Regions from separate parts of the Jutongia sp. genome, predicted to be linked through region 2. Evidence: riboswitches for the same ligand, from Rfam matches in the RefSeq annotation. Region 2 holds a riboswitch; the other holds the start of a gene.
The links. A riboswitch is a leader RNA that binds a small molecule or an ion and turns the genes downstream of it on or off. The one in region 2 is predicted to bind thiamine pyrophosphate.
Positions count from the first base shown of each region.

Region 1: linked by a shared signal. The riboswitch ahead of thiS (sulfur carrier protein ThiS) and the one ahead of thiC (phosphomethylpyrimidine synthase ThiC) in region 2 are both predicted to bind thiamine pyrophosphate.

Region 1 covers NZ_DBLXSO010000002.1:26,573-30,999, forward strand. Annotated here, with positions in the region: gene thiH (2-iminoacetate synthase ThiH) at 1-1,207, opposite strand, end outside; gene ACZLMD_RS00615 (thiazole synthase) at 1,218-1,988, opposite strand; gene thiF (thiamine biosynthesis protein ThiF) at 2,050-2,679, opposite strand; gene thiS (sulfur carrier protein ThiS) at 2,683-2,877, opposite strand; TPP riboswitch at 2,988-3,092, opposite strand; gene ACZLMD_RS00630 (permease prefix domain 1-containing protein) at 3,240-4,427, opposite strand, start outside.
Region 2 covers NZ_DBLXSO010000008.1:23,592-28,018, forward strand. Annotated here, with positions in the region: gene ACZLMD_RS02995 (HAD family hydrolase) at 1-411, shown strand, start outside; gene thiD (bifunctional hydroxymethylpyrimidine kinase/phosphomethylpyrimidine kinase) at 354-1,232, opposite strand; gene thiC (phosphomethylpyrimidine synthase ThiC) at 1,234-2,541, opposite strand; TPP riboswitch at 2,789-2,891, opposite strand; gene ACZLMD_RS03010 (hypothetical protein) at 2,997-3,827, opposite strand; gene ACZLMD_RS03015 (exopolyphosphatase) at 4,015-4,427, opposite strand, start outside.

The sequences.
Region 1 (4,427 bases), on a different contig from region 2:
TGATGTCCCGATACATCTTGTCAAGACTCCGGTTATCGTCGATCTCAAACTGCTCATCGCCCTGTGTTCCCTCCGCCTCCGTTCCATTGTATTTGCTTTCGTGATCGCCAATTCCGGTGGAAACGCCGGCAGAAACCTTTGTTGCGGCAATCTTGACAATGCCATTGCGGAATGCGGCGCTCTCTCTGGATGAAACAGTGATTCCCACAAACGGCAGAAAAATACGGTATGCACAAATGATCTGACAAAGCTGCTTTTCATGAACATCCAGCGGATTGATCTTATCATTATTGATGATCGGACGAAGTCTTGGACAAGATAATGACATTTCCGCATGAGGATATTTTCGCTGCAGGAAATACACATGCAATGCACTCGCCAACGCATCCTTACGGAAATCCGACAGTCCGAGAAGTGCCGAAAAAGCTACGCCTCGCATGCCTCCGCGAAGCGCTCGCTCCTGTGCATCAAAACGATACGGCCAGACGCGTTTGTGCCCTAACAAATGCAGTGTTTCGTACTTATCCGCATCGTAGGTTTCCTGAAATACCGTCACATAATCGGCACCGCATTCATGAAGATAACGGTATTCGTCTGTGTTGACCGGATATATCTCCAGTCCGACCATGCGGAAATATTTCCGTGCCAGCCGGCATGCCTCGCCAATATATTTGACATCACTCTGTCCACGGCTCTCGCCGGTCAGAATCAGAATTTCTTCCATTCCGGAGTCAGCGATCACCTTCATTTCCTTTTCGATCTGCTCCATTGAAAGCTTCATGCGGTGAATATCATTGTAGCAGTTAAATCCGCAGTATACACAGTAGTTTTCGCAGTAATTGGCAATATAAAGTGGCGTAAAAAGATAAACTGTATTGCCAAAATGTTTGCTTGTCTCCCGGCGCGCACGCTGTGCCATCTGCTCCAGAAACGGCTCTGCTGCCGGCGATAAAAGAGCCTTGAAATCCTCGATCGAACATGTCTCATGCTCAAGCGCTGTTTTCACATCCTTCGCCGTGTAACCACTGTAATCAAATGCATTTACCTGCGACATTACCTTGTCACGCACGTCCGACTCGATAACCTCCATTCCCGGAAGGTATTCCATATGATCCTTTCTGGAAGAAGGATCATTTTCCAATTGATGTTTTTTGGCAAGCGCTGACTCTGAAAGACTTTCTGCGTCAATAAAAAATTGATTTTCCATGATCAACCTCCTAATCCCGTAAAAATCCGGTCAACGGATCGGATGCAGATGCACCTCGGGTCAGCACACGTCCAACACCGGCCAGATACGCCCTGCGGCCGGCTTCGATCGCGCTCTTAAATGCAGATGCCATCATCGGAAGATCACCGGCGGTGGCAAGTGCTGTGTTCGCCATGATCGCAGCCGCTCCCATCTCCATTGCCTCGCATGCCTGGGATGGTCGCCCGATACCGGCATCCACAATGATCGGAAGATCGATCTCATCGATCAGGATCTGAATAAATTCTTTGGTTGCCAATCCTTTATTGGAACCGATCGGCGACGCCAGCGGCATGATTGATGCAGCTCCGGCATTGACAAGATCCCGGGCCACATTCAGATCCGGATACATATACGGCATAACAACAAAACCTTCCTTTGCCAGAATCTCTGTTGCCTTGATCGTCTCCTCATTGTCAGGAAGAAGATATTTAGAATCACGCATGATCTCAATCTTAACAAAATCCCCACAGCCAAGTTCTCTTGCAAGACGTGCGATCCTGACTGCCTCCTCCGCATTTCTGGCACCACTTGTGTTCGGAAGAAGCGTTACATTTTCCGGAATATAATCGAGTATATTTTCCTGCTCCTTCGTATTCGCACGGCGAACCGCCAACGTAATGATCTGTGCTCCGGCATCCTTCACTGCAGCTTCGATCAGCTTCATGGAATACTTTCCGGAACCGAGAATAAAACGCGATTCAAATTCATGACCTCCAATGATCAGTTTATCGTTATTCATAATTATCTCCATTTCTCTCCGCCTGCCGGCTTTGAACCGCAGGCTCTCATTATTGTTTCTTTTATTCAATTTCATTTGCTAAAAGCCGCAGGATCGTGTGCGCTTCATGTGCCGCACAGACCATGACCCTGGCGCAGACAAGACCGATACCGTCATTCACATCACTGACCGTATCCCCGCACAGATAAAACCGGTCGGTGATCCGGCGTGTCTGAATCGTATTGGGACTTCCAAAACCTGCCATTCCGGATCCTGCGACAAGATATTTCTCCGGCATGTTCTCCAACACAAAATTGACGAGCATCGCCTTCGCTTCCGGAACATCAAATGCTTCGCAGACAACATCCGCTTCCTGCAAAAGCTCCTGTGCGTTCTCCTCCGAAATGCGGACGGCATGCGTCTCCAGCCGGATAAACGGATTGATCTCCCGCAGATTTTGCGCAAGAGCCTCCGTCTTATTCATACCAAGCTGGGATGCTTTATACTGCTGCCGGTTCAGATTCGTTACATCTACCCGGTCAAAATCGATCAGGATCAGCTTTCCGATGCCAGCGCGGGCAAGTGCAATGGCAACATTCGAGCCAAGTCCACCCAGACCGCATACCGCAACCACGGCACGACTAAATTTCTCCTGCCGCTCTTTTCCATGACGCGCATTCAGCGCCCCCATCCATTCTTCCTGTGTAAGCATTGATCAGCCCCCTCCCACGAAGCTGACAACCTCTACCGTGTCGCCATCCTCAAATGTCGTTTCCTCATACTGTGCCTTAAATACGATCTCGCCGTTGCGCTCTACTGCAACTCTTTTGGGATTATAATCAGTCGATGCCAGATATTCTGTTACCGTCATACCTGCCACATCCCGGTCTTCCCCGTTGATCTTTACCATGTATTCACCTCCAAAAATAAGTACAAAGCAGCCGCCTTTTCTGCCACGATAACTTCCACGAAAACAAAAAGAAAGCCACCGATTTGGCAGCTTTCTGTGCATACTTTGCTATAAATGTATCAAGCATTCCTACGTTGGCATTATCCAAATCAGGTTCCCGGTCGAAGGTCACACCTTCCTCTCAGCCTGTCCTACAAGCTCCCGTATGATATATAATAACTCCGCCATGCGCCAAAAACGCACACGGATATATGAAAGTGCAAGGATCAGTTGCGAGCTGCTCCTGATCCTCACATTTTTATTATACGTCTTTCCATGTCTGTTTGCAACCACAGATTATCATCCCCGGTCCGGCAGGCTTCTCATCCCCACCCGGACACACTCTGATGCCGGTATATGCTCACCATCAGACTGTACATAAACAATGCTTCCACCACACGTCCGTAATCCATATAGCCCAGAGTTTCCAGCAATGGGATCAAGAGCACCTGATGGTTGCCCGGTGTCAGTGTAAACAGCTCCGCCAGCGCATAAAGCATCTGGCAGACATATAAAAGACCAATTCCTGCTCCCATCAGCTTTCCTGCCGGGTTCGTCTGTCTCCACGCCTTTTTCATCAGCCAGATCGTGAACGCGATCAAAGCAGCCAGCATAAGCAGCGCCGGAAGGATTCCCACATAGCCGATCAGACTTCCCAGATCACCCGCTGCCAGATAAGTAAACAGCGGACTGCTTTCGGTCATCTTTCCTCCCTGCATGGTGCCCTGAAGCCCCTGACGCATTCCCTCGCTCATGCCGATCCATTTCGCACCACGGATCGCCCGTATCGGATACATGATATCTTCCCCCAGAGAAGCGCTTCCTCCAACCTCTTTCCACAATGCAACATACGCTTTTCTCCGTTTTTCCGAAAATAAGAGAAACATTCTGTTCCATCCGGCACTCGTATAATAGGTACTCCATTTGCCCTGGCAGACCACATAAAGATAAAAAGCATGGTATGCCAGTTTGGCTGCCACAAAACACCCTGCCGCTGCCAGAGTCGTTTTCTTCTTCGGAAGCGGAATAACGTTCGCCCAGACCGCCATCACAAACATACTAAAAAGGATAACAGCTAACAGCCAGAAGCCAAAGTTGCTCCAGGCATAGACCCCCGTCTGGGTGTATTCCCAGTCAAATACCAGAAGAAGTGGCAGGATCAAGCCCCCCAAAGACAATGCAAGCTGATGCTTTTTCCCCTTCAGCCAGCTTAAGAGAAGTCCGTAAATTGGGACATATAACCAGTAATAATACCCTGTGTTCCAGCGATTGATCTGTGGCAGCACCCGCATAACCGCTGTCTGAACCGACTCCGGCACAATCCCCCCGGACACTCTTTGTACGATCGGCAGTGCTAAAAATACAACTGCGATCCATCCCGCCGCTTTCTGCAGCTTCATGTACGGAAAATGGGACACTACCACCAAAATTCCTACACTGACGATCAGATTCCCCCAAAATAATATCGTCACTGCAGATTTCGGCTCACCGATCAGCTCACTGAGCACTTC
Region 2 (4,427 bases):
GTCATGCAATTGATCCATGATTCTTACCGGCTGCAGATCCCATTAAAACCCGGGGTACTTTCTTTACTGAAAAATCTGTCCACCAAAAAGGACAGTATCCTCTGCGTCCTGACAACCTCAGAGCGCGACTGCGCTGAGAATGCCTTTCGACGTCTTGGAATACTGTCCTATTTTAAGGACATACATACCAGCTTTGAAATCGGTCTCGGTAAACGCACCGGCGATATTTACAAGTATGTATGTGATCTTTATCAGGTACCACCTTCGAATACGGTTGTCTTCGAGGATGCTCCTTATGCCATCCATGCTGCCAAAGAAGCCGGATGTTATGTTTATGCTGTTCCGGAGGAAACCTACCGCGCAGACTGGGAGGACTGTGTAAACACAGCCGATGATGTATTCCAGCCATGATCAAGCGGTCCGTTTCCATGACCCAGTTCAAGTCCTGTGGACATGGCACCGCGCACATATTCCTTGGCACGTCCCACGGATTCTTCCAATGAGTAACCAAGCGCAAGTCCGCTTGCGATCGCAGAGGACAGGGTGCAACCGGTCCCGTGTGTATTGCTGCATTCAATGCGCTCTGCCGGAAACCATACCGGTTCACCCACATATAACAGATCATCCGCTGCCTGCTGCATATGACCGCCCTTTAAGAGTACCTGACAGCTATATCGCTGCCACAGCTTCTTCGCCGCAGCTTCCATGTCGAAGACGGTTGTGATGCAGTTCTCCGGTACCGGTTCACTGCTCTGTAAATGTTCCTCTTCAGTCTGGATCGTCCCTGCAAGAATCGCCTGTATCTCCGGAATGTTGGGCGTCACAAGCTCAGCCATCGGAAACAGTCGTTCCAGCATCAAACGTTCCCCTTCCGGCTCCAGAAGACATCGTCCGCTCGTCGATACCATGACCGGATCTAATACAATATGGGAGGGCTGATATTCTTCAAGCAGATCAGCCACCGCCTCCACAGCTTCTGCGGTAGAAAGCATGCCGATCTTAACGGCATCCGGCTTAATATCCTTAAGCACCGCTTCCAACTGCAGACGAATCATTTCGCCGGTTACGCTCTGCACGCCGGTCACACCGCATGTGTTTTGTGCCGTCACTGCCGTGATCACACTCATACCGTATACACCAAATGCAGACATTGTCTTTAAATCTGCCTGTATTCCGGCGCCTCCACTTGAATCCGAACCGGCAATTGTCAATACAACCGATAATTTTTTCATTTTATTCATCGAAAATTGATACAATCTCCCCGTCCAAAATCTTGTTCATATTCTTTACTGCACAGAAGTTACCACACATAGAGCAGGTATCCTCCTTCTCCGGAGCTGCCTCGGCACGGTATCTTCTCGCCTTCTCCGGATCAATCGAAAGCTCAAAGGTCTTCTCCCAGTCAAGGGCGCGGCGGGCTGCTGCCATCTCATCATCCCAGTCTCTTGCACCCGGAAGTCCCTTCGCAATATCAGCGGCATGCGCTGCGATCTTGGAAGCAATGATTCCTTCCTTTACATCGTTCAGATCCGGCAAACGCAGGTGCTCAGCCGGTGTTACATAGCACAGGAAGGATGCGCCATAAGTTGCTGCGATTGCCCCACCGATTGCAGAAGTAATATGATCATAGCCCGGTGCAATATCCGTAACGAGAGGTCCAAGTACATAAAATGGTGCTCCCTTACAGATTGTCTTCTGAATCTCCATATTCGCTTTGATCTGATCAAGCGGCATATGACCCGGTCCCTCGATCATAACCTGAACATCCTTTTCCCAGGCACGTCTTGTCAGCTCACCAAGTGTGATCAGCTCCTGAATCTGGGAAACATCGGATGCATCCTTCAAACAGCCCGGACGACATGCATCACCAAGGCTCATCGTAACATCATATTCTCTGCAGATATCCAGCACTTCATCATAATACTCGTAGAATGGATTCTCATTACCGGTCATCTCCATCCATGCATAAATGATGGAACCGCCACGGGATACGATGTTCATCAGACGTTTATCCTGACGGAAATGACGTGCTGTTTCCTTATTGACGCCACAGTGGATCGTCATGAAATCAACGCCGTCCTCCGCATGCATTCTGACAATGTCGAGCCACTCCTTCGCGGTGATCTCCTTTAATGCCTTGTGATAATATACGACTGCATCATAAATCGGTACGGTACCGATCGTTGCCGGACACTCTGCCGTCAGCTTGCGGCGAAACTTCTGTGTATCTCCGCTGGAGCTTAAGTCCATGATCGCCTCTGCTCCCATATCAACGGCACTCTTGACCTTTTCCATCTCCATGTCAAGATCAGTCCAGTCACGGGATGTTCCAAGATTGACATTGATCTTTGTGCGAAGCGCACTTCCGATTCCGTTCGGTTCAAGTACCTTGTGGTTCTTATTCGCCGGGATGATTGCCTGCCCCTTTGCGATCAGGTCACGAAGTACCTCCACATCCATTTTCTCTTTGGCAGCAACCTTCTCCATTTCCGGAGTGATGATATTCTTCCTTGCTGCATCCATCTGTGTTGTGTAATCCATAATCTACCTCACTTCTTCCTTTTTAACTGACTCAGACTTTGCGCACTCAGTATATAACTGTGGTCATAAAAATATTATGGTGCACGTTTTAATTTTTAATAATAGCTGTGCGAAGTTTGAGTAACTCATAATAAAATAAACATACGCCCGGGAGCATTTTCGTATATCGCGGATGACACATTTCCATACAAAAAGTGCTCCGGATATATTCATCTGAAGCACTGTAATTTGTAAGAATATGATGTTATACAAAGCAAATCTATCTTCCTACGCCGGAATTATCCGAATCAGGTTCATGGGTCGGACATCTTTCGTCCCTCTCAGCCGTAACAGCTCCCCAGACAAATTATCTCTTTTAGTATAGTGAGGGTCACGCTGTCTGTCAAGCATACAAAAGAAGAATCCATTCATTTACAATTTATCAATTTCATGTACACCTGCACAAAATTGCAAAATTATAACAGCTGAAATCCCACAATTCCGATAATACAGACAATTCCACCCAGCACACTGAGAAGATCGTGCTCCTCTTCTTTTCTGGCAATGCCCCAGAAGAAAAGCACCACAAGGATCATCGGCTGGATGAAGGAATAATTAGCAAGGCTTACCGCGATCACGGCATTCTCGCCAAGCAAACCCGCAACATTCGGAATCTTGGTCAGAACGACAAACAGACCTCCGTTTCTCTTTTCCTTAAAGAGCCGAACCGGATGTACCACCGGTAAAAGGATCAGAGCAAGAAGGATCAATGCAAAATAAAGACACATTGTTGAGGATATGTACGGCTCTGCCGCTGCGATCACAAAACCATAGCCGTATTTCGCCGCCAGATAGACAATGAGCGGAAGAAGAATTTTCCCATAATGAATGGTTTTTCTGCCCGCCTGTGCGATCAGTATAAGGCCGACTACCGTCACTGCAATAAATGCAAGACGCACCCACGAAAACACCTGTGTCTTCATGGCAATGTCCGTAAAATAGGACGCAAACAGGCAAATTCCAAGCCATGCCTTTAATTCAAACGCCGACATATCCCGAAGGATCAGTGCTGACATCTGAAACTCCAGCATCTTGGAAGCGGTCAACAGAAGGATCGCTGCCACTGCCGGCAGCCCCCACACAACGTGCGTATCAACAAACGGCAACGTAAATGTCATAAATACCGCAGTTGCTGCTGCCATCAGGAATGTCAGTTCATTACCATTAAATTTAATCTTGGCAACTGCATATTTATCACTCAGCGAACAGATCGTGTAGCACAAAACTACCATTAACATTAATAACATAATATTCCGATATTCCTTTCTCAGCCCGCAGCCGTACTCCACAGGCGTAGTGTCTTCATTCCTGTTTCGTCGGTAACAGGAAAACAGAGACAAACTTTTCGATTGCCGGAAAATCTGTCCCTGCTTTTATCTTGTGATGTTGAGGGAAAAATATATGCCCCCTGCAGCATCTTATTCCGCTATATTATTACTGATTCGACATTGCAATCAGCTCCTGCAGCATCTTCGGAAGCTCCGTCTCCATGTTCTCATCGGAGAACTGGCAGGTTCCTACTGCCTTATGACCACCACCGCCGTACTTGAGCATCAGGCTTCCGACATTGACATTAGAGGTCTTATTCAAAATGCTGTAGCCAACTGCTGCAGAACATCCTGCACCGCCCTTTCCGTTTACGATCCAGCAGGAAATATTCTGTTCCGGATACATGCTGTAGATCATAAAACGGTTACCGGAATAGATCGGATCAACACCGCGAAGATCGGATATGATCACATTGCCCTCGACGTGTGTATGTGCCTTGACCATTTCCTGAAACTTCTCAGACTGCTCATGATAAATCTCAATACGTTCCACCACATCCGGCAGTGCCAGGATCTGAT